Regions from separate parts of the Rhizobium sp. BK098 genome, predicted to be linked through region 3. Evidence: predicted binding sites of a transcription regulator. Region 3 holds the regulator's gene; each other region holds the start of a gene.
What was found. Region 3 encodes LexA, which represses DNA repair genes until DNA is damaged. Its sites were predicted from a motif close to TGTTCNNNNTGTGTTCNG; they were not measured.
Positions count from the first base shown of each region.

Region 1: a site for LexA is predicted at 3,135-3,152, ahead of FHT73_RS02505 (ribonuclease). Genes of this name have one in related genera too.
Region 2: a site for LexA is predicted at 2,280-2,297, ahead of dnaE (DNA polymerase III subunit alpha). Genes of this name have one in related genera too.
Region 4: a site for LexA is predicted at 1,369-1,386, ahead of recA (recombinase RecA). Genes of this name have one in related genera too.

Region 1 covers NZ_JACHYY010000001.1:509,847-515,725, reverse strand. Annotated here, with positions in the region: gene FHT73_RS02515 (metalloregulator ArsR/SmtB family transcription factor) at 1-408, opposite strand, end outside; gene ettA (energy-dependent translational throttle protein EttA) at 600-2,249, opposite strand; gene FHT73_RS02505 (ribonuclease) at 2,375-3,121, opposite strand; gene FHT73_RS02500 (alpha/beta hydrolase) at 3,287-4,219, shown strand; gene FHT73_RS02495 (DMT family transporter) at 4,239-5,198, shown strand; gene FHT73_RS02490 (CaiB/BaiF CoA-transferase family protein) at 5,213-5,879, shown strand, end outside.
Region 2 covers NZ_JACHYY010000002.1:195,354-201,232, forward strand. Annotated here, with positions in the region: gene dnaE (DNA polymerase III subunit alpha) at 1-2,044, opposite strand, end outside; gene FHT73_RS05850 (hypothetical protein) at 2,398-2,994, shown strand; gene FHT73_RS05855 (DUF5680 domain-containing protein) at 3,071-3,538, shown strand; gene FHT73_RS05860 (ABC transporter ATP-binding protein) at 3,544-4,227, opposite strand; gene FHT73_RS05865 (lipoprotein-releasing ABC transporter permease subunit) at 4,242-5,552, opposite strand; gene proS (proline--tRNA ligase) at 5,579-5,879, opposite strand, start outside.
Region 3 covers NZ_JACHYY010000010.1:93,110-98,988, forward strand. Annotated here, with positions in the region: gene FHT73_RS23390 (ComEC/Rec2 family competence protein) at 1-1,961, shown strand, start outside; gene lexA (transcriptional repressor LexA) at 1,942-2,664, opposite strand; gene FHT73_RS23400 (VOC family protein) at 3,085-3,972, shown strand; gene kdsA (3-deoxy-8-phosphooctulonate synthase) at 3,969-4,808, shown strand; gene eno (phosphopyruvate hydratase) at 4,957-5,879, shown strand, end outside.
Region 4 covers NZ_JACHYY010000001.1:836,805-842,683, forward strand. Annotated here, with positions in the region: gene FHT73_RS04005 (pseudouridine-5'-phosphate glycosidase) at 1-214, opposite strand, end outside; gene FHT73_RS04010 (carbohydrate kinase family protein) at 261-1,205, opposite strand; gene recA (recombinase RecA) at 1,445-2,530, shown strand; gene alaS (alanine--tRNA ligase) at 2,705-5,365, shown strand; gene FHT73_RS04025 (AraC family transcriptional regulator) at 5,503-5,879, shown strand, end outside.

The DNA.
Region 1 (5,879 bases), on a different contig from region 3:
ACGACGCAGTTCATCCCACTCGGCGGCATTGCGGCTGAAATAGGCCTGGGCGCGTTCGGCCCGGATACGCTTCACGGAAGCAAGACGTTCCCCGTCACGCAGCAGCACCGTATCCTTTTCGGCGGTATGGCGCAGGAGGCTGCGGGCCAGCGTCACGGCCTTGCCCTCCTGCTTCAGCCGGAAGTAAGCCCAGGCGCCTTCCTGATAACGATCAATCAGTCCGGCTTCGCCGAGCAGCTTCAAATGCCGGGAAATGCGCGGCTGCGACTGGCCAAGGATTTCGGTAAGATCGGTCACCGTGAGATCGCCGGCAGCGAGAAGCGCGAGAAGACGCAGCCTCGTCGGCTCTCCGACCGCCTTCAACACGTCCACTACGTCATCCAAGCCGAGTTTAACCAGATCTGTCATTCCGCACCCAATCAAGATATAAAGATATCTTTATGTGATTTGGGTTTTCTTGGCAAGAGCCAATCGGCTAGCCAAGGGAGTTCGACGTCGGAAATCCATTAGTTTCCGGCGAAAACAGAATATCTAGGGCGATTGCTACATAAACGAAAACCCCGGACAAGCCGGGGTTTTCAAGGAGCCAAACCGGGAGCTCAGCGTGTCAGGCGCTTATGCGCCTGGCTGCCCGGATTAAGGGCATCGGGGCCGAGACGGCGAATCTTGTCCTGCTCGTAATCTTCGAAATTGCCTTCGAACCATTCGACATGGCCTTCGCCTTCAAAGGCCAAGATGTGCGTGGCCAGGCGGTCGAGGAACATGCGATCGTGGCTAATGATGATGGCGCAGCCGGCGAAGTTTTCAAGCGCGCTTTCCAGCGCGCCCAGCGTTTCCGTATCCAGGTCGTTGGTTGGTTCGTCGAGCAGAAGCACGTTGCCGCCAGCCTTCAACATCTTGGCCAGATGAACGCGGTTGCGCTGACCGCCAGAGAGATTGCCGACCTTCTGCTGCTGGTCGCCGCCCTTGAAGTTAAAGGCGCCGCAATAGGCGCGCGAGTTCATGTCGAACTTGCCGAGCTTGATGACTTCGGCGCCGCCGGAGATTTCCTCCCATACCGTCTTATTGCCGTCAAGCGCGTCGCGGCTCTGGTCGACATAGCTGAGATGCACCGTCTCGCCGATGCGAACCGTGCCGGCATCCGGCTTTTCCTGCCCGGTGATCATCTTGAACAGGGTCGTCTTGCCGGCGCCGTTCGGGCCAATGATGCCAACGATGCCGCCGGGCGGCAGCTTGATCGACAGATCGTTGATCAGCGTGCGGCCTTCGAAGCCCTTGGTGATGCCCTCCATCTCGATCACCACCTGGCCGAGACGCTCGCTGACCGGAATGATGATCTGCGCATCACCGGGACGCTGATTTTCGGCAGCATCGACCAGCTGTTCGTAAGCGTTGATACGCGCCTTGGACTTGGCCTGGCGGGCCTTGGGGCTGGAGGCAATCCATTCCTGTTCGCGGCTGATCGCCTTCTGGCGGCCAGCTTCTTCGCGGGCTTCCTGCTGCATGCGCTTGGCCTTAGCCCGCAGATAGGCGGAATAGTTGCCTTCGTAAGGAATGCCACGACCGCGGTCGAGTTCGAGAATCCAGCCGGTAACATTGTCGAGGAAGTAGCGGTCGTGGGTGATCATCATCACGGCGCCCGGATAGTCGCGCAGGTGCTTTTCCAGCCAGGCAATGGTCTCAGCGTCGAGATGGTTGGTCGGTTCGTCGAGCAGCAGCAGGTCTGGCTGCGAGAGAAGCAGACGACACAGCGCGATACGGCGGCGCTCACCGCCTGAAAGGCTGGTGACTTCGGCATCGCGCGGCGGGCAGCACAAGGCTTCCATCGCCATCTCCACCTGGCTTTCCAGATCCCAGAGGTTCTGGCTGTCGATGATATCCTGGAGCTTGGCGCCCTCTTCCGCCGTCTCGTCGGAATAGTTCATCATCAATTCGTTGTAGCGATTGAGGATTTCGGTTTTCTTGGCAACGCCTTCCATGACGTTTTCGAAAACCGTCTTGTTGGGATCGAGCTGAGGCTCCTGCGCCAGGTAGCCGATGGTGGCGCCTTCGGCCAGCCAGGCTTCGCCGGTATATTCCTTGTCGAGGCCGGCCATGATGCGCAGCACGGTCGACTTACCTGCACCATTCGGGCCGAGAATACCGATCTTGGCATCGGGGTAGAATGATAGATGGATATTCTCGAGAATCTTCTTGGCGCCATAGGACTTATTCAGACCGGCCATATGATAAATGAACTGACGTGCCATAGCTTGGGTTGCTCCACGGGCGAATAGCGTTGCGATTTGTGCCGCTATGTAGGCGAAACCCCGCCCTCGGGCAACGGCGAAACCTTGTCCGAGGGCATTATCCGCGTCAGAAAGGCCGTATTTTCTCAGAAACCGGCCGCGTCCACCACACCCCGATCACAGCCGAAGGAGGTGCTGCCGGCCCCCTGGATCAGTTTGGCGAGCCGCGGCTCACTGCCCTGCTGGGGATCGATCGCATCTTCGGAGAGACCGATGGTCAGCTCCGAAATCATTCGGACATCACCGACGCGGCGGCAGCTCATCTTGATGCGCGCATTGGCGCCCTCGCCGAAGCTCTGATCAAAGGCCGCCTTGATGCTTTCGGCATCCAGCTCTTTGCCGATATTCTGCGCGAAAAGATCCCGCACGGCAGACGTATTGAGTTCGGCGATCAGGCCAGCGGCGATGGAGAAATATTGATCGGCGCTGAGCTTCGTGCAGGTGCCGTGCTTGATCCATTCATGCCGCTCCAGGCCGGATTGAGTGCCTGGCATTGCCTTGTCCAGCTTCGCCTTCACGTCTTGGGAAAGCTGCACGGCAGGCAGATCCTTCCAGTCGCGACCACGATCCGCCTGCTTCAGATCCTCGGAAACATCGCAATATTCCTGCCGCATCGGCCAGAGGCCATGCAGAGAAAAATTCGTGGCATCATGATTGTTCGACGACTGGTTCCGGCACTCCACCTTTTTCTGGTTCGTCTGACAAAATGCCGGCTCCCAGCTCGCCGCCAGGATAAAGCGCGTCCGTCCGCGGCTATGTTCCTGAGCCATGGCGCTCGCCGCCGTTCCGACCGAAAGAAGTACAACTGCAAATACTCGAAGCCACTGCTTCATTCCTGCCTCCAACTAGAACATTATGGGAACAAATAAGCAGTTTGAGCGAGCAGGCGCAATCCTGAATCACGGCGCTCGGAAAGATTTATTTCTGTGAGCTTTACCACCTATCCATTGCAATCGAGCGGAGGATAACCTTTCGTCTAACTGGGGAGGAGCCAATATATGTTCGCCGAGACGCAGCGCCTGAAAAGTCAGACAGGCGCAACCCTCGCCTATCATCATTTGCCGGCGGCAACCGATGCTCGCGGCATCCTGCTGATATCGCACGGTCTCGCCGAGCATTCCCGCCGATACGAGGCCTTCGCGGATGCGATGGCGGGCCGAGGCTTTCATGTCTATGCTCACGATCATCGCGGCCATGGCGAGACGATGGCCCCCGATGCACCCATCGGCCGCTTTGCCCGGAGAAATGGTGTCGAGCAGGTGATCGCCGATGTGCTCGCCATGCGCGAGCTTGCCGCAAGCTCCCATCCTGGTCTGCCGATCATCCTGTTCGGGCATTCCATGGGCGGGTTGATTAGCCTGAATACTGTGGTCACGCATCCAGCCAAGTTCGATGCCGTCACCGTCTGGAATTCCAATTTCAATCCGGGCCTTGCCGGCCGCGCCGCCCAACTCATCCTCAAAACGGAGCGCATGTTCAAGGGATCGGACGTTCCGAGTGGACCGCTGCCGAAACTGACCTTCGACACCTGGGGTAAATCGATCGCCAACCGCCGCACCGATTTCGACTGGCTCTCGCGCATTCCCGAGCAGGTGGACAAATATATAGCCGATCCGCTTTGCGGCTTCGACGCATCCGTCTCGCTCTGGCTGGACCTGTTCGAACTCACTTTCCGCGCGCCACAGAAGGCACATCTCGATCGTCTCCGACGTGACATGCCGATCCATCTCGTCGGCGGTGGCAAGGATCCCGCGACCGACGGTGCGAAAGCGATTTCCTGGTTGGCAAAGCATTTGGAAAAAGCCGGATTCTCTCGTATCACCACCGAAATCTATCCCGACATGCGGCACGAGACTCTCAACGAAATCGGTGCCGAGGAAGCCATTTCCAACTTCGCCGACTGGTGCAAGAGGGTAGCGGCAAACAACTGATTCTCATGGGAATTCCACAATGAACACCTCCAGCGGCTCCTCGGCGCGATTGCAGCAGTCGGAGCTGACCTTCGGTTTGGTGACGATGTTTCTCTCCGTCGTCCTCTCGCCAGTCATGGATATCTTCTCCAAGCTCGCGGCGACCACGATTCCGCCGGGCGAAGTGACCGCCGCCCGCTTCATCTTCCAGGCTCTTTTTGCGCTCCCCATGATGGCAATGCGCGGGAAATGGGGCGTGTGGGGTTGGCGACGCAGCGGCGTCCATGCCATCCGTGCCACCGTGCTCACGCTGTCCATGGTGTCGTTCGTGACCACGCTGCAGGTGATGGAAGTGGCCGATGCCATTGCCATCTTCTTCGTCGAGCCGATGATACTCACCATCCTCAGCAGCGTCTTCCTGAAGGAAACCATCGGCTGGCGGCGTTATACCGCCTGTGCCGTCGGCTTTTTCGGCGCGATGCTGATCATCCAGCCAAGCTTTCAGGAAGTCGGCTTTTTCGCCTTGCTTCCTATCGTCACCGCGTTTTGCGTCGCCGTCTACGTCATGATCACGCGCGTGGTCTCCCATAGCGAGGACGCATGGTCGATGCAGTTCCAGACGGCTTTATGGGGGACCGGCATCAGTGTGGTCCTGCTTGCCATCGGTCGAACGACGGGATCTACAATCCTCGATCCGGTCATTCCGGATCTGACGGCCATGCTCTATCTGCTCGGTGTCGGGGCCACCGCGGCAGCGGCGGGTATCCTCACGGTATATGCCTATCGCGCCGTGCCGGCCTCGACACTTGCGCCGCTGCAGTATTTCGAGATCGTTTCCGCCACGATCTTCGGCTGGCTCGTCTTCGACAATTTCCCGGATGCGATCAAATGGCTCGGCATCCTCATCATCACCGGCTCCGGCCTCTACATTCTCTGGCGCGAGCGGCGCTTTGCTTCCAAGCCCGTATCCGATACATCTGAAACTGCATTCACGCCGTAAGCGAGTGGATCGACATGACAGACCAGAAAACCAAGAAACCTCCGCTCTCCGGTATTCGCGTCATTGAGCTTGCCCGCGTTCTCGCCGGTCCCTGGGCCGGACAGATGCTGGCCGACCTCGGCGCCGATGTCATCAAAGTGGAAAATCCCGACGGCGGCGACGACACGCGCCAGTGGGGACCGCCCTTCGTCGAAGGCAAGGACGGCGAGAATCTCTCTGCCGCCTATTACCACTCTGCCAATCGCGGCAAACGCTCCATTACTGCCGACCTCACGACCGAGGATGGACAGGGCCTGGTGCGCCGACTGGTAAAGACGGCCGATGTGGTGATCGAGAATTTCAAGCTCGGCGGCCTGGTAAAGTACGGGCTGGATTATGAAAGCCTGAGGAAGATCAATCCCCGCATCGTCTACTGCTCGATCACCGGCTTCGGGCAAACCGGCCCCTATGCCGGTCTCGCCGGCTATGACTATATCGTGCAGGGCATGTCTGGCTTCATGTCGATCACAGGCGAGCCGGATGGCCAGCCGATGAAGGCCGGCGTCGCGATCGCCGATATCTTCACCGGCATCTATGCCGTATCGGCAATCGAGGCCGCCCTGATCCATGCGCTGAAGACCGGGGAAGGACAACTCATCGACATGGCGCTGCTCGATGTACAATCCGCAGTGCTCGCCAATC
Region 2 (5,879 bases), on a different contig from region 3:
CTTCCTCGCCGTGCTTGCGGGCATTATAGACCGGGATGTTCTCCATGGGACCTGGACGATAAAGCGCCACGAGCGCGATAATATCCTCGATGCAGTCCGGCCGCATGCCGATCAGCGCCTTGCGCATGCCCGCACTTTCCACCTGGAACACGCCGACCGTCTCACCGCGCGAGAGCATATCGTAGGTCTTCTTGTCGTCGAGCGGGATGCTGGCAAGATCGATCGAGATACCGCGTTTCGCGACGAAATCGACCGCCGTTTTCAGGACGGTCAGCGTCTTCAGACCGAGGAAGTCGAACTTCACCAGGCCGGCTTGCTCCACCCATTTCATGTTGAACTGGGTGACGGGCATGTCGGAGCGCGGGTCGCGATACATCGGCACGAGCTTCGATAACGGGCGGTCGCCGATGACGATACCGGCGGCATGTGTCGATGCGTGGCGATAGAGGCCTTCGATCTTCTGGGCGATATCGAGAAGACGGGCGACAACCGGCTCCTTGTCCGCCTCCTCCTGCAGGCGCGGCTCCTCCTCGATCGCTTTGCTCAGCGGGGTCGGATTGGCAGGATTGTTCGGCACCAGCTTGCAGATCTTATCGACCTGGCCATAGGGCATTTCCAGCACGCGGCCAACATCGCGCAAGGCGGCGCGTGCCTGCAGCGAACCGAAGGTGATGATCTGCGCCACCTGCTCGCGGCCGTATTTGGCCTGCACGTAGCGAATCACCTCTTCACGCCGATCCTGGCAGAAGTCGATATCGAAGTCCGGCATGGAGACGCGTTCCGGGTTGAGGAAGCGCTCGAACAGCAGCGAGAAGCGCAGCGGATCGACGTCGGTGATGGTAAGGGCGTAGGCGACCAGCGAACCCGCACCGGAACCGCGACCGGGGCCGACAGGGATATCGTGGCGCTTGGCCCATTTGATGAAATCGGCAACGATCAGAAAGTAGCCGGGAAACTTCATGCGCTCGATGACGCTCAGTTCGAATTCCAGCCGATCGCGATAGTCCTTCTCCTCGTAACCCGGTGCCATACCAAGCGAGGTTATGCGCTGCTCGAGGCCCTCTACCGCCTGAGCGCGCAGCTCGGCCGCCTCGGCGCGCCCGGCCTCTTCAGGGTCGTCAGTCGCCCCGGTAAAGCGCGGCAGGATCGGCGAGCGGGTCTTCAACACGAAGGAGCAGCGGCGAGCGATTTCGACCGTGTTCTCAAGCGCTTCCGGCAAGTTGGCGAAAAGCTTTGCCATGTCTGCGCGGCTCTTCAGATAGTGATCCGGCGTCAGGCGAAATCGCGTATCGTCCGAGACGATGGCATTGTGGGCCACCGCCATCAAGGCGTCATGCGCATCGTAATCGTCCCGCGTCGGGAAAAAGGCTTCGTTGGTGGCAACAAGCGGGATCTCGTGCTCGTAAGCCAGCTTGATCATCTTTTGCTCGTGACGACGATCATAGGTGCCGTGGCGCTGCAATTCGACATAGAGCCTGTCATCGAACAGCTGCTTCAGTCTCAACAACCGGGAGAGCGCCTGTGCGGCATGCCCTTCTTTCAAAGCCATATCGACCGGGCCGGTGAGCGAACCGGTGAGCGCGATCAACCCTCCCGTACCGATCTCATCCAGCCATGAGGCTGCGATGTGAACGGCGCTGTTGCCCTCGCCGCCGAGATAGGCCCGACTGACGAGATCGACGAGGCGCTCATATCCCCGCTCGGTCGCGGCAAGCAGCACGATGGATGGCATCTTCGCCAAAGCTTGCTGCGGCCCGCGCTTCTCGCTCTCGCCGCCATCCTCCATATCGATCGATACCTGACAGCCAATGATCGGCTGCAGCCCTTCATCCATCGCCTTCTGCGAGAATTCCAGGGCGACGAACAGATTGTTCGTATCGGTAATCGCAATGGCCGGCTGACTGTCCCCGGCAGCCTTGGCCAATATCTTCTTGAGCGGCAATGCGCCCTCTAGCAGAGAATAGGCGGAATGAACCCTGAGGTGCACAAACTCCGGCATTTCGCCGACCGGCGCTGCCACGCCGCTGCCACCTGCATCCGCCATTTCATACCCTTCCGCACGCCTGAATGAATCAGCGACATTTTCGGCATTGCGGACCATAAAGTCCAGAAGTTACTCCCATCAAATATGGGAACAGCATGTGCAAACGGGGATAAAACTTACATCGCCATCATGATGAGGGAAAAGCTGGCGACGAACATGACGATGGAAGTGAATGCTGCAACGTCTCGAATAATGTCGGTCATTTAGGCGCTCCTTACTCGTTATGTTTTCTTTTTGTTCCATTTTTGTTCGAGAGTCAATAGAAGCATCAGTAAATTTCATCAGAGAACTTTTTAGCCCGCGATGGACGCCCGCGCGGCCCGGCGCTATGCAGAGGCAAACCGGGGGTCACGATGAAGTCACTTGGCTGCGCTCTCATTCTTCTTTTGACCGCAATCGCGGCTCGCGCCGAAGACACCATTGCTTCCGACCGCATCATCGACGCGGCGATCGGCGATTGGAACAAGGACGGCAAGCCGGACCTTGCATTACTGGTGACGATGCCGCCGAATGACGAGGCAGATTATGAGATCGGGATCTACATCTATCTCCGCGACAAGGAGCACGAGCTACTGAAGCTTGCCGCCGCCGCCCCTGATAAGGTATGGGGCCGCGCTGAGCCTGGCGGCATCTACGGCCAGGAACCATCGATCGCCGCACTGCCGAGCGGTTCAATCGCGATCACCTCGCAGAACGATGCGATCGGGCGCGACCGATGGCATCAGACTTTGACGCTTGCCTATCGCAACAGCGCATTTTTGGTTGCCGGCTATAGTTACGATTTTCGTGACAACCTCGAACCCGGTAACAGCTATAGCTGCGATTACAACGTCCTGACCGGCAAGGTGACCAAGGACGACAAGATACTAAAGGCCGATGCCAAGACCATCAGCATACAGGACTGGCAGGATGATATCGGCCAGAAGGCCTGCGAAAGCAGCCATCGCTAGCAAATGTTCTCTTTTTGTTCTTTACAAATCTCGCATTGAATGGCATCTTGGCCGCTTACCAAAATTGGAGAGGGTCATGCCGGATCTTGCCGAGCTGAACGATTTTATTGTCGTCGCCAAAGCCGAAACCTATGTCGGTGACGGCGAGAGGCTGCCATCCTGCCGTAGCGGCTCGCATGACATTGGCTATGCGAGCGGGCGCTGGCGCTATCTCGACAGCTACTTCGGCGGCACGGACTTCGCCGGACAAGAGCTCGTATGGCATGACGGCGAGCCGGTATGGGCCATGAACTATTTCGGCCATATCGTCGAACACGACCTGATCGACGGAACGCGCGCCGGCATGGTGATCAAGGCGGCCCTCCTGCGGCTCTATCTTGACGAAAGGCGCTTTCTCGGCGGCTTCGAGTTCGAGCATGCCTATGGGCTTTACATCGATGAAAACATTGGCGACTGCCACCATTTCAGCGGCTACGAAGCTATCATCGTTAGCGAACGCAAGGCTTACGAACTGGATTATCGCGGCGGCCTGATCATCCCGTAAAAGGATCAGACCTCCACAACCTTGCCTTCGCTCAAGGTAACACGGCGATCCATGCGGGCAGCGAGTTCGTGATTGTGCGTGGCGATCAGGGCCGCAAGACCGGATTGGCGCACCAGCGCCTCCAGTGCATCGAAGACGTAATGCGCGGTCGCCGGATCGAGATTGCCGGTGGGCTCATCCGCCAGCAGCACCAGCGGGGCATTGGCGACGGCCCGCGCGATTGCGACGCGTTGCTGCTCGCCGCCGGACAATTCGGCGGGGCGATGATCACCGCGATGGCCGATACGCATGTAGTCTAGAAGCTGAGCGGCTCGCTCGCTGGCATCCTTCCGCGAAAGGCCGGAAATGAGCTGCGGCATCATGATATTCTCAAGCGCCGAGAATTCCGGAAGCAGGTGATGGAACTGATAGACGAAGCCGATCTCGCTGCGGCGCACGGCCGTACGTCTATCGTCAGACAAGTCCTCACAGGCCTGACCGTTGACGAGCACTTCGCCGCCATCCGGATGCTCAAGCAGCCCGGCCACATGCAGAAGCGTTGATTTACCTGTGCCTGACGGCGCGACGAGCGCAACAATCTCGCCGCTGTGCAGCGTGAAATCCGCCCCCTTCAAGATCGACAGCCGCGTCTCGCCCTGCCCGTAGTGACGCTCCACGCCAGAGAGCTGGAGAACGACGTTGCGTTTCATCAAATGAAATATCCTTATTCGTAGCGCAGCGCCTGCACCGGATCGAGCCGCGAGGCCCGCCAGGCGGGAAAGATGGTGGCAAGGAAGGACAGAGTGAGTGCCATCACGATGACGGAGATGGTCTCACTGAGATTCATCTGGGCCGGCAATTTGCTGAGGAAATAGACCTCCGGATTGAAAATCACGGTGCCGGAAATCCAGGAGAAGAACTGGCGGATGGACTCGATATTGAGACAGACCAGGACACCGAGTATGACGCCGGCGAACGTTCCAACGACGCCGATCGCCGCCCCCGTCATGAAGAAGATGCGCATGATCGCGCCCGACGTCGCCCCCATAGTGCGCAGGATGGCGATGTCGCTGCCCTTGTCCTTCACCAGCATGATCAGGCCGGAAATGATATTCAGCGCGGCGACGAGAACGATCAGCGTCAGGATCATGAACATCGTGTTGCGCTCGACCTGGAGTGCCGAGAAGAAAGTGGCGTTGACCTGCCGCCAGTCCGTCAGGAAAATCTGTCGCCCCGCCGCCTCTTCGATCTTCGGCCGCAATTGATCGACGTCATCCGGATTGGTGACGAAGAGCTCGATCTTCTCGACAATGCCCTCGGCATTGAAAAAGACCTGTGCCTCCTCCAGCGGCATGAAGACGACGGAAGAATCATATTCCGACATGCCGACTTCGAAGATACCGGAGATCGTGTATGCCTTGACGCGCGGGTTGACGCCGAAGGGCGTGACGTCGCCATCCGGTGCCGTAAGGGTGATCTGATCGCCGACCGTCAATCCCAGTTGCCGGGCTAACCGACTGCCGACAAGAACGCCCTGTCCGGAAGCAAAGCCGACAATGTCACCGGAAACGATGTGATCGGAGACCGATTTGAGCTTGGTCAGATCTTCCGAACGGATGCCGCGGACCAGTGCGCCAGTGCCGGAGCCGCCGCGGCCGGAAGCAAGTGTTTCGCCCTCGACGAGCGGCAGGGCCATGGTGACGCCGGGAACAGCAGAAAACTTCTTTGCCAGATCAGCATAATCGTTCAACGGCGAATCAATCGGCTGCACGACGACATGACCGTTGAAGCCGAGAATCTGCTTGAAGAGCTCGGCGCGGAAACCGTTCATCACGGCCATGACGATAATCAGGGCAGCGACACCGAGCATGATGCCGACCAACGAGAAGCCGGCAATTACCGAAATCGAGGCCTCCTTGCGCCGGGAGCGCAGATAGCGCCAGGCGACGAGCCGCTCGAAACCGGAGAACGGGCGAGACGATGGGCCGGCCTTGAACGAATTTTCCTGCTGTTCCACTGCCGCGCTCACCGCCATTCGCCTTTCATCCTTTGTATCGTCAATCAGCCTGCCAGCCGATTGATCGCTGCCTCGACCGTCATCGTCTCGCGAGCGCCGGTCTTACGGTCCTTCACTTCCACTTCGCCGCTCGCGATCGAACGCGGGCCGACGATGATCTGCACGGGCACACCGATCAGATCGGCCGTGGCGAACTTCGTTCCGGCGCGCTCGTCGCGATCGTCGTACAGCACGTCCTTGCCGGCCTTCGACAGCGCGGCATAGACCGTTTCGCAAGCTTCGTCACAGGCCTGGTCCCCGGCCTTCATGTTGATCACCACGACATCGAACGGCGCGACCGAAGCC
Region 3 (5,879 bases):
GGCGCTGGCGCTATATCGTCCGCGTCGAGGCAACGGAAAAACCCTCTATCCGTCGCGCGCCGCAGCGGGTTACGGTCTTCGTGCGCAAGCAGGCGGAGCCGTTCGATCTGGGGGATCGAATCCGGGGCAGGGCGCGCCTGACGCCTCCGGCCGGACCGGCATTGACGGGTCTCAACGATTTTGCCTTCAGCTCCTATTTCAACGGCATCGGCGCGAATGGCTTTGCCTACGGAACGCCGGAATTATTATCGCCATCCGGTGACAATGTTGCCGGCTCGCTACTGGATGCGGCCGATATCTGGCTCGCTGGCCTGCGCAACAGCATAGGCGACCGCATCAGGCAAACCTTGCCCGGAGATACCGGCGCCTTTGCGGCAGCGCTTGTCACCGATGAGAGACGTGCGATCTCGAAGGATACGACCGAGGCTCTGAGAATTGCCGGCCTGACCCACATCATCGCAATTTCCGGTCTCAACATGGCGTTGTCGGCTGGCATCTTCTATGTCGGTCTGCGCTATTTGTTCAGCCTGTTTCCCGGCGTCGTCCAGGCTTGGCCGACGAAGAAGTTCGCAGCCTTCGGCGCGCTTCTAACGGTAACGGCCTATTACCTCATTTCCGGATTCGGCGTCTCCGCCGAACGCGCCTTCATCATGATGGCGATCATGCTGGTGGCCGTACTTTTCGACAGGCCATCCATCAGCTTGCGCAATGTGGCGCTCTCAGCCATCGTCATCCTAGTCTTGTCACCGTCTCAGGTACTCGGTCCGAGTTTCCAGATGTCTTACGCCGCTACGCTGGCGCTGGTATCAGGCTATTCGCTCTGGAAACGACGGCGGCATCGCGAAAACATCCTGCCGCGCATCCGTCTGTTAAGTCCGCTACTGTTCGTCACGCGCTTCTTTGGAGGTGTGATGTCGACCTCGTTCATCGGCGGTGCGTCGACGGCCATTTTCTCGATCGAGCATTTTCACCGGTTGGCGACATATGGACTTGCTGCCAATCTTGCGGCCATGCCCGTCGTCTCTTTCATCGTCATGCCCTTCGGTATGATGGCGATGCTGCTGATGCCTTTCGGAATCGATGGACCGTTCTGGAAAGTCACCGGTGAGGGACTGGAGCTTGTGATCGCTATTGCAAAAACGGTGGCTGGGTGGGGAGGTGACATTACCTTCGGCCGCCAGCCCGGCTGGCTGATGCCGACTTTCATCGCCGGCTTCCTGATCATGAGCATGCTGCGGACCCGGCTTCGCCATATGGGCCTGTTGCTGCTGCTGTCATCTGTCGGTGTGGCCGCGTTCGGCTCTGGTGTGCCGAAGCCGGATCTGATGATCGCGGAAGATGGCATTCTCGTTGCCTTGCGCCAGGATGATATCCTCGCCACCAATCGCGAGAGACCGCAGGCCTTCATCTTCGAGCAATGGCAGAAAGCGCTAGTCGCAGCCGAACATCAACCGCCGACCATGCTCCCGACCGATAGCCGGCTTCCGCAGATCAGCAAGACGGATCGGCATAAGCGATTAAGCAATGACGAGCAGAAGGCGGTCCGCACCGCAATGGAAGAAGCTTTAGACCGCACCATGCAAGGCAGCTTTGCCTGTCAGAAGGGAGCATGGTGTGTCGCCATGCTCGAAAACGGCGCGATATTGGTCACCATCGAGAACGCGGCCTATCTGCCCGCGGCTTGCGACACCGGGAACATTGTTGTGACGCCAATCCGGCTGCGGCTGGACCACTGCCGCTCCGGAGCAACGCTCATAACCGGTGCGACATTGCGCAAAACCGGCTCCATCGAAATGGTGCTTTCCGTAGACAAGCCCATCATCTCAGCCGCATTCAACAACCCGCAGCGCCCATGGACCAGGCATCGAACCTATGATTGGCGCACCGACAAATTCGACGCGCCAATTGCAAAGGCACCACCAGTTCTGGACAATTCACCGGTCAGTGATAGCGACGAATAAGGCCGACGAGCTTGCCCTGAACCTTGACGCGATCCGGCCCGAAGATGCGGGTTTCATAGGCTGGGTTCGCGGCTTCCAGCGCGATGGAGGCACCCTTGCGACGGAAGCGCTTCAAGGTAGCTTCTTCATCGTCGACGAGTGCAACGACGATATCGCCGGGATTGGCCGTGGTCGAATTGCGGATAATGACCGTATCGCCGTCGAAAATTCCGGCGTCGATCATCGAATCTCCTCGAACTTCAAGCGCATAATGTTCGCCGGAGCCGAGCATGTCGGCGGGAACGGTAATGTCGTGCGTATTGTTCTGGATGGCGGAGATCGGAACGCCGGCTGCGATGCGACCCATCACGGGTACGGACGCCGAGCCGTTGTGATCGTCATTTGCCACTTTCGACGGAGCGGGCGGGGCAACGGGCTGTGGCTTGCCGAGGCTGCCCTCGATGACGCTGGGCGAAAAACCGCGGCGCTGTTGCAGGCTCGGATTATAGGCGTCGGGAAGCTTGATGACTTCGAGCGCTCTGGCCCGGTTCGGCAGCCTGCGGATGAAACCTCGCTCCTCCAGCGCCGTGATCAGGCGGTGAATGCCGGATTTGGATGCCAGATCCAGTGCATCCTTCATCTCGTCGAAGGATGGCGGAACACCGGATTCCTTCATGCGTTCGTGAATGAAGAGAAGCAGTTCCTGCTGCTTGCGCGTCAACATCGTCTTGGAACCTCAGAATCAAGAAAAGCCGTGAAACAAATCCAGAACGGACACTATATGTTCCATATGTGTTCCGCAAGTGCTTAAATTTCGGTAAAGCCTTGTGGGGTCAGTTAAATAATTACCATTTGCGAATAGATCGGATCGGAACATCGAGGCGCCATACTTGCGTTAACCCATGGAAAAATATGAGAAATGCCGCTCTGTTCGCTTCCAGGGCCTTGTCGTTCAGTCCGTGCGCCCAGCATTTGGATCAAAGTGCCACACTACTGCATAAGCCGGCTATGGGAGAGAATCAGCAATCACGTTTGCGAGATCGCCTTCAATCCATGTCGTGTGCTTCGGGATGTTCCATCCTCCCATCTTGAATTGCTTGGGGGATGGGCGCAAATCTGCTTCCGCAAGCAAACAGGAGAAGCCATGATTTCGTCTCCGCATCCGCTGGATCATCTCGTGCTGCCGACCGTCAATATCGCTCTGGCGCGCGAACGCCTAGGCAAGCTCGGTTTCACGGTGGCTCCAGATGCGCGCCATCCCTTTGGCACTCAGAATGCCTGCGTCTTCCTTGCCGATAAAACCTATCTCGAACCTCTGGGCGTCGCATCTCCGGAGCAATGCGAGAAGAGCATCGTAGATGGCAATGTTTTCGTCGCGCGCGATCAGGCTTATCGTTTCCGGGTGGGGGATGATGGCTTTTCGGCCGTGGTATTCGGTACGGATGATGCGGTGGCGGATGATAAGCGTTTCAACGCGGCGGCGATTTCGGCGGGGCGAATGCTGGATTTCTCGCGTCCGATGAAGATGCCGGATGGAACAGAAACCACGGCAGGCTTTCGTCTTGCCTTTGCCGCCGATCTGCGCGCGCCGGATTTTCTCGCTTTCTGCTGTCAGCGCATCAATCCGCTGCCGGCTGATCGCAGCGCGCTCGAGCGTCACGAGAACGGCGTGACTGGTATCGCGCGGGTAGCGCTTTGCGCGCCGAAGCCGGCGGTCTATCGCGGTTTCTTCGAAGAGGTTGTCGGCGACCCACGCATCATGGAGCATTCCTTTGGCCTGACGATCAGGACTGCCAATGCCGATCTCGAGATTTTGACCCCGGAAGGAATGGAGGCATTCTATGATCTGCCTGTTCGCACGAATGATCCGGGGCTCAGGGCGCGGGCAATCCTTTTCAAAACGCGCGATCTTTCCGTGACATCGTCGCATTTCACTGCTAACGGCGTCACCTATACGCGTAAGAACAATCGTCTATTGGCGAGGTTGGCGCCCGGTCAGGGCGCATTGTTCGCCTTTGAGGAGATAAAATGAGCACAAATTCCGAAGTCACCGTCGGCGAGGGTGCCTCCAAGGTCCTTTTTTCCAATACTGCAAAGCTGTCGCTGATCGCCGGTCCCTGCCAGATGGAAAGCCGCGACCATGCTTTCATGGTCGCCGGCGTTTTGAAGGAACTTTGCGGCAAGCTGGGCATCGGCCTCGTCTACAAGTCCTCCTTCGACAAAGCGAACCGCACATCGCTGTCGGGCAAGCGCGGCATCGGGCTGGAAAAGGCGCTGGAGGTTTTTGAAGACCTGAAGAAGGAATATGGCTTCCCGGTCCTGACCGACATCCACACGGAAGAGCAGTGCGCCATCGTTTCCAAGACGGTTGATATCCTGCAGATCCCGGCTTTCCTGTCGCGCCAGACAGACCTTTTGGTTGCCGCTGCCAAGACCGGCCGCGTGGTCAACGTCAAGAAAGGCCAGTTCCTGGCGCCATGGGATATGAAGAACGTGCTTGCCAAGCTGAACGAAAGCGGCAATCCGAATATTCTTCTTTGCGAGCGCGGCGCCTCCTTTGGCTACAATACGCTTGTTTCCGACATGCGCTCGCTGCCGATCATGGCGGCGATGGGCGCGCCCGTCATCTTCGACGCGACCCATTCCGTGCAGCAGCCAGGCGGACAGGGCGGTTCGACCGGCGGCGATCGTCGGTTCGTCGAGACGCTGGCGCGCGCCGCCGTTGCCGTCGGTGTCGCAGGCGTTTTTGTCGAGACGCATGAGGATCCGGACAATGCACCATCCGATGGCCCGAACATGGTCTATCTGAAGGATATGCCGCGGCTTCTGGAGAAGCTGCTGGCCTTCGACGCCATCGCCAAGGCCTGAAACGTAGCCGGCATTCAACAGGCTGACATGAACTTGCGTTACGGGCCTGCAGGAGTGCCAAATCGCGGCGCGGATCGCCATTGAAATTTCCGCGCCTTCGACTAAGACGATTTAAATCGATTTATAAACCAGCGAGCAGGGAGCTATCATGACCGCAATCACCGACATTATCGCCCGCGAGATTCTCGACAGCCGTGGCAATCCGACTGTCGAAGTCGATGTCTACCTCGAAGATGGCAGCATGGGCCGCGCGGCGGTTCCGTCGGGTGCGTCGACCGGCGCGCATGAAGCTGTCGAGCTTCGCGATGGCGGCAAGCGCTACCATGGCAAGGGTGTCGAGAAGGCCGTCGAAGCCGTCAATTCGGAAATCTTCGACGCGATCGGCGGCATGGATGCCGAAAACCAGATCCAGCTCGACAACATCATGATCGAGCTCGACGGCACGCCGAACAAGTCGCGCCTCGGTGCCAACGCCATCCTCGGCGTCTCGCTCGCCGTTGCCAAGGCTGCTGCCCAGAGCGCCAACCTGCCGCTCTACCGTTATGTCGGCGGCGCTCACGCCCGCCTGCTGCCAGTCCCGATGATGAACATCATCAACGGTGGCGCCCACGCCGACAACCCGATCGACTTCCAGGAATTCATGATCCTGCCGATTGGCGCTGACTCGATCCGCGAAGCCGTCCGCATGGGTTCGGAAGTCTTCCACGTTCTGAAGAAGGAACTGGCATCGCAGGGCCACAACACCAACGTCGGTGACGAAGGTGGTTTCGCACCGGGCCTTTCCAGCGCCCCGGCAGCTCTCGACTTCATCATGAAGTCGATCGAGAAGGCCGGCTACAAGCCGGGCGAAGAAATCGCTCTCGGTCTCGATTGCGCCTCGACCGAATTCTTCAAGGACGGCAAGTACGTTCTCGAAGGCGAAGGTCGCACGCTGGAATCCGGCGCCATGGCTGAATATCTCGCCGAACTCGCAGCCAAATACCCGATCGTTTCGATCGAAGACGGCATGGCTGAAGACGATTGGGAAGGCTGGAAGACGCTGACCGACCTCATCGGCAAGAAGACCCAGCT
Region 4 (5,879 bases), on a different contig from region 3:
GCGTGCCGTGAATGACGGCGATAGTCGCCGGAACAGCGCCTTCCTGCCGGATGATCTCCTCGACACTACGAGCCATCTCGATATTGCCAGGATAGGGCATGCCGTGGGTGATGATCGTCGATTCCAGCGCAACGATCGGCGCACCGCGGAGCTTTGCGGCAGCGACTTCCTTCGAATAGGAGATCGGAAGCAGGGGCGAGATAGGCTGGGTCATTGTCGTTTCCAATTCACTGAAACAATATACGCGTTTTGAACAGGCTTCATGACAGAATATCGGCCTCGGGAACAAGGGCCAGCACTGTCTTTAGCAGCTCGGGAGAGAGATTTTCTGCCGTCGCATAGGGGGACTGGACGGTGATTGCCGCAGCTGCCGCGCCATGACGGACGGCTTCTGCGAGATCGTGGCCGGCCATCAGCGCCGAAAGAACGCCGGAGGCAAGCGAGTCTCCCGCACCGGTGACATCGGCGACATCTTCGACGACAGGCGGCTGTAAGCTGACCACGATATCACGCGAGAATGCGATCAGGGGGCGCTTGCCACGCGTGATCACGCCGTTGCGCAGGCCGAGCGCCCGCAAAGCGCTCACCCATTCGCGTGGGTCTTCCGGGCGCATTTCAGTCAACGCCGCGGCTTCGGCTTCGTTGAGGAACAAGTGGTCGATGCCGGCAAGGCTTGGCTTCAGCCGCACCACTTTTGCCGGCGAGATAGCGATAGCGGCGACCGGTTTGCCGCATAGGGCAGCTCTTGCCGCAATTGCGCCTAAGGTTTCGGCCGGCAGATTGGCGTCGCAGAGAATGAGGTCGGTTTCATCGAAGGCATCGCGAACGGCGCGAATCGCGAGGCGTCGCGGAACGAAGAGCTTGTAGAGCTCCATATCGGCAAGCGCGATGACCAGATTGCCGTCATTCTCAAGGATCGCGGTATAGCTCGGCGTCTTGCGATCGAGGAAGACGAAGGGCTTGTCGTCGATGCCGGCGTGGCTTGCAGCCTCGGCCACCATTTCGCCGGAGGGGTCGCCGCCGCGCGGCGAGATCAGCTTTACGTCGAAGCCGAGGCGGGCGAGATTTCGCGCCGCATTGAAGCCGCCGCCGCCGGGCTCTTCGAACCATGCGCCGGGGTTGCTGGCGCCGGGCGCCGTCTCGCCGAAGATGCGGCCACGCCGGTCTATATGGGCGCCGCCGAGAACGAGAATCTTTTTCGCCATAGGGTTATCCTCAGCAGTCGAAAAGACGAATCGAGCGGGGCGGCGACATGCGTGAATTGGCCGCCCCATAACCGTAAGTATCTGGGAAGAAAGAAGAAAACAAAAGTAGAACGGAAATCATTTTATCTTTTTCTTTCAATTGCTTGTTGTGCTCTTGCGATAAGAGAACAAATAGAGTACAGAATTCTGATCGGCGGCGACATTGCTAGAGCGGCTTCAATAACCTAAAGGTGGATCGAATGTCTCAGAATTCTTTGCGGCTTGTAGAGGACAAATCGGTGGATAAAAGCAAGGCACTTGAAGCGGCACTCTCTCAAATTGAGCGGTCGTTCGGCAAGGGCTCGATCATGAAGCTCGGCTCCAACGAGAACGTGGTCGAAATCGAAACGGTTTCCACCGGCTCTCTGAGCCTCGATATCGCTCTCGGCATTGGCGGCTTGCCGAAGGGGCGCATCATCGAAATCTACGGGCCGGAAAGCTCGGGTAAGACGACGCTGGCGCTGCAGACCATTGCAGAGGCCCAGAAGAAGGGTGGGATCTGCGCCTTCGTGGACGCGGAACATGCGCTCGATCCGGTCTATGCCCGCAAGCTCGGCGTCGACCTGCAGAACCTGTTGATCTCGCAGCCGGATACCGGTGAACAGGCGCTTGAAATCACCGATACACTGGTGCGCTCCGGCGCGATCGACGTCCTCGTCGTCGACTCCGTTGCGGCATTGACTCCGCGCGCCGAAATCGAAGGCGAAATGGGCGACAGCCTGCCGGGCCTGCAGGCCCGCCTGATGAGCCAGGCGCTGCGCAAGCTCACGGCTTCCATCTCGAAGTCCAACACCATGGTGATCTTCATCAACCAGATCCGCATGAAGATCGGCGTCATGTTCGGTTCGCCGGAAACGACGACGGGCGGTAACGCGCTGAAGTTCTACGCCTCGGTTCGCCTCGATATCCGCCGCATTGGCGCCGTTAAGGAGCGCGAAGAGGTGATCGGCAACCAGACGCGCGTCAAGGTCGTCAAGAACAAGATGGCGCCTCCCTTCAAGCAGGTCGAATTCGACATCATGTATGGCGAAGGCGTTTCCAAGACCGGCGAACTGGTCGATCTCGGCGTCAAGGCCGGCATCGTCGAAAAGTCCGGCGCCTGGTTTTCCTATAACAGCCAGCGTCTCGGCCAGGGCCGCGAGAACGCGAAAATCTTCCTGCGCGACAATCCGGATCTCTCGCGCGAAATCGAATTGTCGCTGCGCCAGAATGCCGGCCTGATCGCCGATCGCTTCCTGCAGAATGGCGGCCCCGATGCCGAGGATGGCGATACCTCTGGCGAATAAAGGCTTGGGGAAGCAATTCCCGACCTAAGATCGAGACCCAAAAGTCGAAACCGGCCGTATTGTCCAAGGGATGTGCGGCCGGTTTTGTTCGTGCGGCTGGACAGCGCCGGGAGCGGACGATAAAAGCCACTGACTTTGATGCAAGTTGCTGAGCGCAGGACTGAAGGGCCCCATATGAGCGGTGTGAATGAAATCCGGTCGACCTTCCTCGACTATTTTAAGAAAAACGGCCACGAGATCGTGCCGTCGAGCCCGCTGGTGCCGCGCAACGATCCGACATTGATGTTCACCAATGCCGGTATGGTGCAGTTCAAGAACGTGTTCACCGGCCTGGAGCAGCGTCCCTATACGACGGCGTCTACCGCGCAGAAATGCGTGCGCGCCGGCGGCAAGCATAACGACCTCGACAATGTCGGCTATACCGCCCGTCATCACACCTTCTTCGAGATGCTCGGCAATTTCTCCTTTGGCGACTATTTCAAGGAGCGCGCCATCGAGCTTGCCTGGAACCTGATCACCAAGGAATTCGGCCTCGATGCCAAGCGCCTGCTGGTCACAGTCTATCATACCGACGACGACGCCTTTAACCTGTGGAAGAAGATTGCCGGCCTTTCCGACGATCGGATCATCCGCATCGCCACCAGCGACAATTTCTGGGCGATGGGCGATACCGGTCCTTGCGGTCCCTGTTCAGAGATCTTCTACGATCACGGCGATCACATCTGGGGTGGCCCTCCCGGCTCTCCGGAAGAAGACGGCGATCGTTTCATCGAGATCTGGAATCTCGTCTTCATGCAGTTCGAGCAGATCACCAAGGAACAGCGCGTCGACCTGCCGCGTCCGTCGATCGACACCGGCATGGGTCTCGAGCGCGTTGCCGCCGTGCTGCAGGGCAAGCATGACAACTACGATATCGACCTGTTCCGCGCTTTGATCGAAGCCTCGGAAGAGGCAACGGGCGTCAAAGCCGAAGGCGAGCATCGCGCCAGCCATCGCGTCATCGCCGATCACCTGCGTTCCTCCGCCTTCCTGATCGCCGATGGCGTGTTGCCGTCGAATGAGGGCCGTGGCTACGTGCTTCGCCGCATCATGCGCCGCGCCATGCGTCACGCGCAGCTGCTCGGCGCCAAGGAACCGTTGATGTGGAAGCTGCTGCCGGCGCTGATCCAGCAGATGGGCCGTGCCTATCCGGAGCTGGTGCGCGCCGAAGCGCTGACTTCCGAGACGCTGAAGCTCGAAGAAACCCGTTTCCGCAAAACGCTGGAACGCGGCCTTTCGCTGCTCAACGATGCCACTTCGGACCTGCACAAGGGCGACAGCCTGGACGGCGAGACCGCCTTCAAGCTCTACGACACTTATGGCTTCCCGCTCGACCTGACGCAGGACGCGCTGCGCGCCCGCGGCATCGGTGTCGATATCTCAAGCTTTACCGATGCCATGGAGCGCCAGAAGGCCGAGGCGCGCTCGCATTGGACCGGCTCCGGCGACAAGGCGACCGAGACCATCTGGTTTGAGCTCAAGGAGAAGAACGGTGCGACCGAATTCTTGGGCTATGACACGGAATCTGCCGAAGGCGTGATCCAGGCGATCGTCAAGGACGGCGTCGCCGTCGATAGCGCTTCCGTCGGTGACAAGGTGCAGATCGTGGTCAACCAGACGCCGTTCTACGGCGAATCCGGTGGCCAGATGGGCGATACCGGCGTGATCTCCAGCGACCATGGCAAGCTCGCCGTCAGCGATACGCAGAAGAAGGGCGAAGGCCTCTTCGTTCACAGCTCCGAAGTTTCGGAAGGCAAGATCAAGGTCGGTGATGCCGTCGTCCTGACGGTCGATCACAACAGGCGCTCGCGCCTGCGCGCCAACCATTCCGCGACCCATCTGCTACACGAAGCACTTCGCGAAGTGCTCGGCACCCATGTCGCGCAAAAGGGCTCGCTGGTCGCGCCGGAGCGCCTGCGTTTCGACGTTTCGCATCCGAAGCCGATGTCGGCAGAGGAGTTGAAGGTTGTCGAGGAGATGGCGAACGAGATCGTTCTGCAGAACTCGCCCGTGACAACCCGTCTGATGAGCGTCGACGATGCCATCGCGGAAGGTGCGATGGCGCTGTTCGGTGAAAAGTACGGCGACGAAGTCCGCGTCGTGTCGATGGGGCAGGGTGTGCGTGGCGCGAAGTCCGGCAAGCCTTACTCGGTCGAACTTTGCGGCGGTACGCATGTCTCCGCCACCGGCCAGATCGGTCTTGTGCGCATCCTCGGCGAAAGCGCCGTCGGCGCTGGCGTCCGCCGCATCGAAGCCGTCACAGGTGAATCCGCGCGTGATTATCTCGCCGAGCAGGATGATCGCGTGAAGAGCCTCGCCTCGACGCTGAAAGTCCAGCCGGCCGAAGTGGTTTCGCGTGTCGAATCCCTGATGGACGAGCGCCGCAAGCTCGAGCGCGAACTGGCCGATGCCAAGCGCAAGCTTGCGATGGGCGGCAGCCAAGGCGGCTCCGCCGATGCAGTCCGTGAAGTCAACGGCGTCAAGTTCCTCGGCAAGCCGGTTTCCGGCGTCGATCCCAAGGATCTCAAGGGCATGGCGGATGAAGCCAAGGCGAGCCTCGGCTCCGGCGTCGTGACGCTGATCGGCGTTTCGGATGATGGCAAGGCCAGCGCCGTCGTCGCCGTCACGGAGGATTTGGTTGGCCGCTTCAGCGCCGTCGATCTCGTGCGCGTCGCTTCAGCTGCCCTCGGCGGCAAGGGTGGTGGCGGTCGTCCCGATATGGCGCAGGCCGGAGGCCCGGATGGTGCCAAGGCTGACGAGGCGATCGAGGCGATTGCCGCGGCACTTGCTGGCTAAGCCACTGATTTCCGATTGATAATTAAAGATGGCGGATGCTTCGGTGTCCGCCATTTTTATTTGCACCTCCAACTCCGCAGGATTTGTCAAATCGGGTTATGCTCTTGTCGGGCCGATCGATTTGCAAGGGGTTTGACATGAGTGGTGGAACGGCGTGGACGCTTTATGAGACCCGGTTGCGGCGGGTTTCGGCCCATATCCATGAGCATCTGGATAATGAGCTCGATATGGAAAAGCTCGCCGAGATCGCCTGCATGTCCAGCTATCACTGGCACAGGATCTATCGGGCGATCTATGGCGAGACGGCGGCTGCAACCGTCAAGCGGCTTCGGCTGCATCGTGCCGCCGGCGATCTCGTCAACACCCGTCTATCCGTCAGCGACATTGCAAAGCGGTCGGGCTATCCCAACCTCCAGTCGTTCAACCGCATCTTCAGATCCGTCTACGGCATGCCGCCAGCGCGATATCGGAATGAGGGAAGCCATACGATTTTCGAACCCAGCACCCAAGGAAG